2 regions of the Halomonas sp. MES3-P3E genome follow, and region 1 is predicted to be linked to the other one. Evidence: predicted binding sites of a transcription regulator. Region 1 holds the regulator's gene; the other holds the start of a gene.

Region 1 (3,780 bases):
CCAGGGCGCCAGGCAAGTTACGGGCATCAATACTGACCGCCAAATGGGCGCGGTCGCCCTGGTCGCGTAATTCGTCCACCAACGACCCCAGCAACATGGCAGGGAGGTTATCAATCGCATAGTAGCCAAGATCTTCAAGCGCTTGTAAGGCGATAGATTTACCTGACCCGGAGCGGCCGCTAATGATCACCAGTTGCATAGAGTCTCGCTTTGCTTAGATCAAGCTGCATTGGGGGTGGTGGGCGAAGCATCAACTTAGCGTGTAAAATACCATTAGTTGGCTTTCACAACTTAAATTGGCGTTAACGACTTAGGACGTTGAATGCTCACGCATTTTGGCGGTAATAAGCTCAAGCAGCTCGCGCTGACTGCCTGCCTTGCGCAGCTGGTGGCGAGTATCCGCATCATTCATGATGGTCGCTACCTGGCCGAGTAGGGATAGGTGCGTGTCGTCTGCCTCTTCGGGTACAAGTAGGACAAACACCAGATCAACTGGGTCGCCATCAATGGCGTCGAAATCAATCGCTTCTGACAGTTTTAAAAAACCAGCGATAGGCGCCGAACAGTGCGGGCTGCGTGCGTGTGGGATAGCCACGCCATTGCCGATACCGGTGCTGCCTAAGCGTTCTCGACCGATTAACCGGCTAAACACTTCTTGGCTGTCCAGGCTGGGCGTATTTTGTGCGATAAAGGTGCTGAAAAATTCCAGCACCCTTTTTTTGCTGCCCCCGGGGACGTCAAAGAGAACTCGTTCCGGGGGGAGTATGGTTTCCAACGTCATTGAATTAACGCACGCCTGCGCCTTGGGCGCGAGCTTGTGCTTTTTCCTTATGTTTAACGAGTTGCCGATCAATTTTGTCCGCTAATGCGTCAATAGCGGCGTACATATCACTGTCTAGGGCTTCCGCATGTAAATCAGCACCTGCTGCGTGCAGCGTACAGGCGGCCTGCTGGCGCTCTTTCTCCACAGATAAGGTGACTTGCACCGTGGTTATGTTGTCGTAATGGCGCTCTACACGTTCAAGCTTTTCGTTGACATAGTCACGCAAGGCGTCAGTCAGTTCTACGTGATGACCAGTGATATTAACTTGCATTGACGTACTCCTTATCCATCGGACTGTACTTCGATTGTAACCCTTTTTGCCGCGTTGCAAAGCCCTTGTCGAGAGTTTCCCTAAAACGTTGATTTGTGCTAGCGCAAACGACGTCGCTCGCTAGAGGAGGGAATGCCCATGGCTTCACGGTATTTAGCCACCGTTCGACGCGCTACTTGAATTCCCCCCTCCCCTAATAGCGTGACTAAGCGGCTATCAGAAAGCGGCTTGCCTGGCGGCTCCTCTTGAACCAATTTCTTCAGCCGAGCGCGGATAGCGGTGCTTGAATGGCTGTCACCATCCTGGCCGCTGACTTGGCTTGAGAAAAAGTATTTGAGTTCAAATACGCCGCGAGGCGTATGAATAAATTTCTGAGTGGTTACCCGGGAAATAGTCGATTCGTGCATTTCCACGGCCTCGGCGATATCGGCCAATATGAGCGGCTTCATGGCTTCTTCGCCGTGTTCTAAAAAGCCAATTTGCCGGGTGATAATCTCGCGGCCAACGCGCAGTAGCGTATCGTTGCGGCTAGAGAGGCTCTTGATCAGCCAGCGTGCTTCCTGCAGGTGTTCTTTTAAAAACTGATTGTCCTGACTTTTATCCGCACGCTTTATTAAGCTTGCGTAGTCGGGCTGAATGCGAAGCCTTGGCAATGCCTCAGGATTGAGCTCTAAGTGCCAGCCTTCGTGGTCATGGCGTACGACCAGGTCGGGCGTTACATAACTATCATCGGTATCGCCATAGGCGCTGCCTGGGCGTGGATCAAGGCTACGAATGAGGAGAATGACATCAGCCAGCTGGTTATCATCGAGTCCCAGACGGCGTTTAAGTAAGCGCATGTCATCTTTGCCTAGTGCTTCCAGAAACTGCCGTACTAAGCGGCGGGCAGGAACCAGCAACGGCGTATCTTCGGGAAGAATGGCCAGCTGCAGCATCAGGCACTCACGCAGGTCGCGGGCGAATATCCCTGTTGGCTCAAATTGCTGAAGCTTAAGCAGAATAGTTTCTACTTCGCGCTGGCTAAGCCCATCGACACCTTGGGCGCGAAGCCCTTCACGGATATCGTTGAGCGGCTGAGTTAAATAGCCATTAGCATCTAGCGCGTCGATAAGACTTTCTGCGACAAGTTGCTCTCGCGCGCCAAAATCAGTCATGGCGAGCTGCCACAGCAAGTGCCCATGAAGACTCTGGCCAGCCGCTTGGCGCTCAAAATCAGGTCCTTCGCTGCTGGAGCCACCGTGACTGCCTATATCTTGGTAGGTGTCAGACCAATCACTATCTACCGAGAGCTCGGTGGGAATGCTCTCTGACCACTCTTCCTCTTTGGGCTCGCTGGCAGCCTGTTCGCCAAATTCATCCTCTTGTTCCAGCATGGGGTTGGCATCTAGGGCCTGCTGAATTTCTTGACGTAAGTCCAGCGTTGATAGCTGTAACAGAGCAATGGCCTGCTGCAGCTGAGGTGTCATGGTCAGCTGTGTGCCCATGCGCAGTTGAAGAGAAGCTTTCATGACCATCTGAGAACCACTCGTTAATCAGAATGCTCCACCCTAGTGTGAGTAGGTCTCCGGTGCAAGTGCAATAAGCATGCCATTGGTAGTAAAGTTGTTGTAGAGCGCTAATTAGAAGTGAAAAATAAGCTAGAGGCGGAAATCAGCGCCTAGATAAACCTCCCTCACTTTCTGGTTAGTGAGTATCGAGGCTGGAGAGCCGCTGGCGATGATTTGACCATCGCCCACGATGTAGGCGATATCACAAATATCCAGGGTTTCGCGAACGTTGTGGTCGGTGATCAGTACGCCGATGTGGCGCTGCTTTAATGCCCGAATAATGGTTTTGATCTCGCCCACCGAAATGGGGTCTACGCCAGCAAAGGGCTCGTCCAGCAGAATGAATGCGGGTTCTGTCGCCAGTGAGCGAGCAATCTCCACACGCCTGCGTTCACCGCCTGAAAGGCTCATGCCCAGGTTGTCGCGAATATGGGTAATGTGAAAATCTTCAAGTAGCGCTTCCAGGCGCTGCTCGCGGTCGCTACGGCTGAGTTCTTTGCGTGTTTCGAGTATCGCCATAATATTATCGGCAACCGATAATTTACGAAAAATAGACGCTTCTTGCGGAAGGTAGCCGATACCCGCCGCAGCGCGTTCATGCATTGGCGCGCGGGTTAGATCTACATCGTCGATACCCACTTTGCCAGCATCGGATTTCACCAGCCCCACAATCATATAAAACGAGGTGGTTTTGCCCGCGCCGTTAGGGCCCAGTAAGCCCACGATGCTGCCTTGGGAGATCTCTAAATTGATGTCTTTTACGACTCGACGTCGCTTATAGCTTTTGGCCAAGTGATGGGCATATAGGGTTTTGATTGGCGCAGTGTCTGTAGTTGCCAAGGCTTGGCTCCCTATTGTTCAGGCTGAAGGGTCATACGTATGCGCTGGGGCTCGCTGCCGTCAACGTCAGAGCGTGCTTGAATCACTTCACGGTCAATAAAATACTCAAGGCGCCCGCCGGTGAACGTATCCTCGAGCTGGATCAGCTCGGCTTGGTCAATCAGCTCTACGCGGCGCTCAGCGACGTGATAAATAATCCGTCGCGCCCAGCCTTCAGTGGGGCCATCTTGGCCTTCAACTTGATGACGCAGGTAGGCGCGTTCGCCGGTGGATGTCGCTTTCGATAGTTCGCCAGCCTC
Region 2 (3,780 bases), on a different contig from region 1:
CAATACACGCAGCAGCTTACTCTGTAACTCGAGAGGAATTTCACCCACTTCATCCAAAAACAGCGTCCCGCCATGGGCGAGCTCAAAACGCCCTGGGCGGTCCTGTACCGCCCCGGTGAAGGCGCCTTTGACATGGCCGAAAAACTCGCTTTCAAACAGGTCACGCGGAATAGCCGCACAGTTTACCCGGATCAGTGGCCGGTCACTGCGCGAACTGCCCGCGTGGATAGCGCGGGCGATCAGCTCTTTACCGGTGCCCGACTCACCACTTATCAGCACATTGGCACTGGTAGGCGCCACCATCTCGATCTGTTTAATCAGCTTTGCCACGGCCGGGCTATTGCCAACAATATCGCGATGGTTGAGCTCTGCTTTTATCTCTTCTTGAAGGTACTCATTTTCCAGTTCCAGGCGCTGCTTGAGCGTCTCCACTTCGGCGAGCGCATCCCGAAGTTGCTGCTCGGCGCGCTTGCGCTCACGAATATCCCGAAACAACACCACGGCGCCCACTAAACGGCCCATCTCAAAAATCGGCGTGCTGGTGTACTCGACCGGAATCGCTTCGCCATTTTTGTGCCAAAACACCTCGTTATCGACATGGTGCACCTGACCGTCGCTGAACGAGGCGTGAATCGGGCACTGCTGCACCGGAAAGTGGCTGCCGTCGGCATGGGTGTGGTGAAACATGAGGTGCGCGTCATGGCCGACCATATCGTCGGTACTCCAGCCCAAAATGCGCTCTGCAGCGGGGTTCACAAAGGTCGTTTTGCCCTCCGCATCCAAGCCATAGATCCCCTCGCCTGCCGCGCCAAGGATCAGCTGATTCTGCTTTTCGATACGCTCGAATACCTGTTCGACCCGCTGCCAACCCACTTCCCCCTGGCGGTGCTGGCGCCCCAATTCTGCCTTTGCGCGCCGCTGCTCGGCCTTATTGCGGTCAATCAGGGTCAATAACAGCTGAGGAGAATCTTCGATGCGCTGGGCATACACCTCGACTCGATACGGCTGGCGCAGCATGTCCAGCACAACCAAATCATCCGACCAGGCGGTTTTTTGCTCCAGCGTCTCACCGGTAAAGCTAATCCATAGCGGTAATGAAGCACTTAAGCGGTGGCTAAAGGGTGATGCCAGGGGCAACTCATGATCCAACCCGTTTTGCTCATCATTGCCTGGCTCATCACTTTCATGCTCGTCACTTTTATGCTCGTCACTTTCTGGACCGATACTGCTTTGGGGAATACGGAGCAGTTCACAGGCAGCCCGATTGGCAGCCAGCAACTGATCGCTAAACGGGTCGACAACCATCATTGCGAGCGGTGAATAACCGCCCATCAATGCGGAAATTTGGCTGTTGAGGAGTACTCGCGCGACCATCGTGGGTATCTCAAGGTGCAGAAGTGAACGTTGTCTTTACCATTCAATTCCCACGCCACTTACGAAGTTTCGTCAATAAAACAACGAAATATCGTTATTTACGATTTTTCGTTGTTTTTGGCCGGCATCAAAAGCGCTAATCATAAAACAGAATAACTCTTTTAAAACAGTATCTTAATATCAAAATAGCCAAGTTGGCATATAAATCGCAATAAAATCATTAGCGCCATACGCCTTCCCTTTTTTTGCACCAAGACAGCGCAACCCTCTGTTTTATTGCTCCGCAAGGGAAAACTAAAAATACATGGGCGAGGTGTTAACCAATCGAAACAACACAGGAAACCTGCTTATGTCTTATCTAATGCCTAGTGAATTCGTCACTAAGTTGGTGGATCAGGGTGAAGCAAAAGTCTATATGGGCACCCGGGATACGCTTATCCGCGCCTTTATGGCGGGCGCTACCCTTGCATTGGCGGTTATTTTTGCCATCACTATTGCGACCCAAACTGGCCAGTTTTTGATTGGGGCGCTGCTGTTCCCCGTTGGCTTTGTCATGCTCTATTTGATGGGCTACGACCTACTCACCGGGGTGTTTATGCTGGTGCCGATTGCCTGGCTCGATAAAAGGCCCGGCGTCACCCTGCCGCGGATGCTGAAATGCTGGGCCCTGGTGGGGCTGGGTAATTTGGGGGGCGCGCTGTTTATTGCCACCTTTGGCTACCTGAATTTCACCATGGGCGGCACCGAGGAAATCAACGCTGTAGGCCAAACGATGATGGCCGTTGGTGAAAGCCGGACAGTGGGCTACCAGGAGGCGGGGCTTGCTGGTTGGATTGTGCTCTTCCTGCGCGGCATGTTCTGCAACTGGATGGTTTCCATGGGCGTAGTGGGCGCCGCTATTTCCACTACGGTTTCCGGTAAGATAATGGCCATGTGGATGCCCATTATCGTGTTCTTTTATCTCGGTTTTGAGCACTCCGTCGTCAACATGTTCTTGTTCCCGATCGGCCTAATGATGGGCGCCGACTTCACCCTGTACCAGTACATTATGTGGAACGAGATCCCTACCGTTCTAGGCAATCTCGTGGGCGGTCTGACCTTGGTTGGCTTGGTTCTCTACACCACCCACGTACGTACCCAAGCTAAAAAAGTTTTATCTTGATCAAAGCATTAACACCACAAAGGGCGCTAGCCGCCCTTCACGCTTAAGGAGAGACCTCATGGATAAGCTCGAAATGCGTCACACCCTGCTCGCCGCCAAAGCGCGTAAAAAATTGAGCTGGGACGATATTGGGAAAGCGGTTGGCATGTCACCCGTATGGGTCGCTTCTGCCTGCTACGGCATGAATAGCGCGAGCAGCGAGATTGCGCATCAACTATGCGATACGTTAGGCGTGGAAAGCGATGTCGCCGACGCGTTAGTGGCGTTCCCCACCAAAGCCTGGGACGAAGCCATCCCTCAGGACCCCTTCATCTACCGCCTCTACGAAGTGGTCGGCGTTTATGGAGAAACCCTTAAGGATGTCGTACAAGAGAAATTCGGCGACGGCATTATGAGCGCCATCGACTTCACCATGGAAGTGGATAAGATCGAAGATCCTAAAGGCGACCGGGTATTACTCACCTTGAATGGCAAGTTCTTGCCTTATAAATCTTGGTAAACGTCCTGGTAAGCATTAACTGAAGGATTCGACCTTCGCCACGCTGCGTTCAACCGCTGAGCGATAACCGGCCCCGAATAGCAGCAGGTGATTCAATAGCGGATAAAGCTGAAACAGCGCTTCACGCCTCGGCCAATCGGCCGGGGCGTTGCCGTTCCAGTAGGCATCGAAAAACGCCTCACCCGGCGAGCCAAACAAAGTCAGCATCGCGACATCCACTTCCGGGTAGTGGCGATACACGGCAGGGTCAATCAGAGCTGGCCCCTTAGTGGTAAAGAGCACATTCCCCGACCAACAGTCGCCATGCACTAAACTCGGTGTCGTATCGGGCAGCCAGCCCTCTAAACCATGGGCTAAGCGTTCGATACGCCCGCGCAGCCCACTCTCCAGGAGCCCTTGCTGATAGCACGCCTCGCTAAGCGGCAACAGGCGCCGCTCCCGCTGAAAAGCCCGCCCATCGTTAAGCGGCGCATTAGGCTGGGGAGTGAGCCCACAGGCATTATCCTGATGCCAGCCGTGGGCGTCGCCAATCACTTCGTGCAAACCGCGCAGTCCTTCGCCAAGCGCTATCGTGCTTTGCGGCCCGGCAGGCACGGTATCCAACGACTTAATGACCAGCCAGCCCTGTGCCAGACCCAGCACCTCTGGCACTGCAAGCGCCTCGCCGGCATTGCGCAGCGTGCGCAAGCCTTCCGCTTCCCCACGTAGTCGAGCCGCATCGTCGTGCTTGATCACCACCTGCCCC

The links. The regulator sigma-54, encoded in region 1, starts transcription at its own class of promoters, with help from an activator protein. The targets are predictions, from matches to a motif close to TGGCACNNNNNTTGCTNT.
Region 2: a site for sigma-54 is predicted at 1,570-1,587, ahead of CXF87_RS06655 (formate/nitrite transporter family protein). Genes of this name have one in related genera too.

The regions. Positions count from the first base shown of each region.
Region 1 is NZ_PJBT01000021.1:152,091-155,870, reverse strand. Features, by position in the region: gene rapZ (RNase adapter RapZ) at 1-199, opposite strand, end outside; gene CXF87_RS07935 (PTS sugar transporter subunit IIA) at 311-781, opposite strand; gene hpf (ribosome hibernation-promoting factor, HPF/YfiA family) at 786-1,094, opposite strand; gene CXF87_RS07925 (RNA polymerase factor sigma-54) at 1,193-2,608, opposite strand; gene lptB (LPS export ABC transporter ATP-binding protein) at 2,732-3,481, opposite strand; gene lptA (lipopolysaccharide transport periplasmic protein LptA) at 3,493-3,780, opposite strand, start outside.
Region 2 is NZ_PJBT01000020.1:167,951-171,730, reverse strand. Features, by position in the region: gene CXF87_RS06660 (sigma-54 interaction domain-containing protein) at 1-1,374, opposite strand, end outside; gene CXF87_RS06655 (formate/nitrite transporter family protein) at 1,724-2,536, shown strand; gene cynS (cyanase) at 2,595-3,035, shown strand; gene CXF87_RS06645 (fructosamine kinase family protein) at 3,051-3,780, opposite strand, start outside.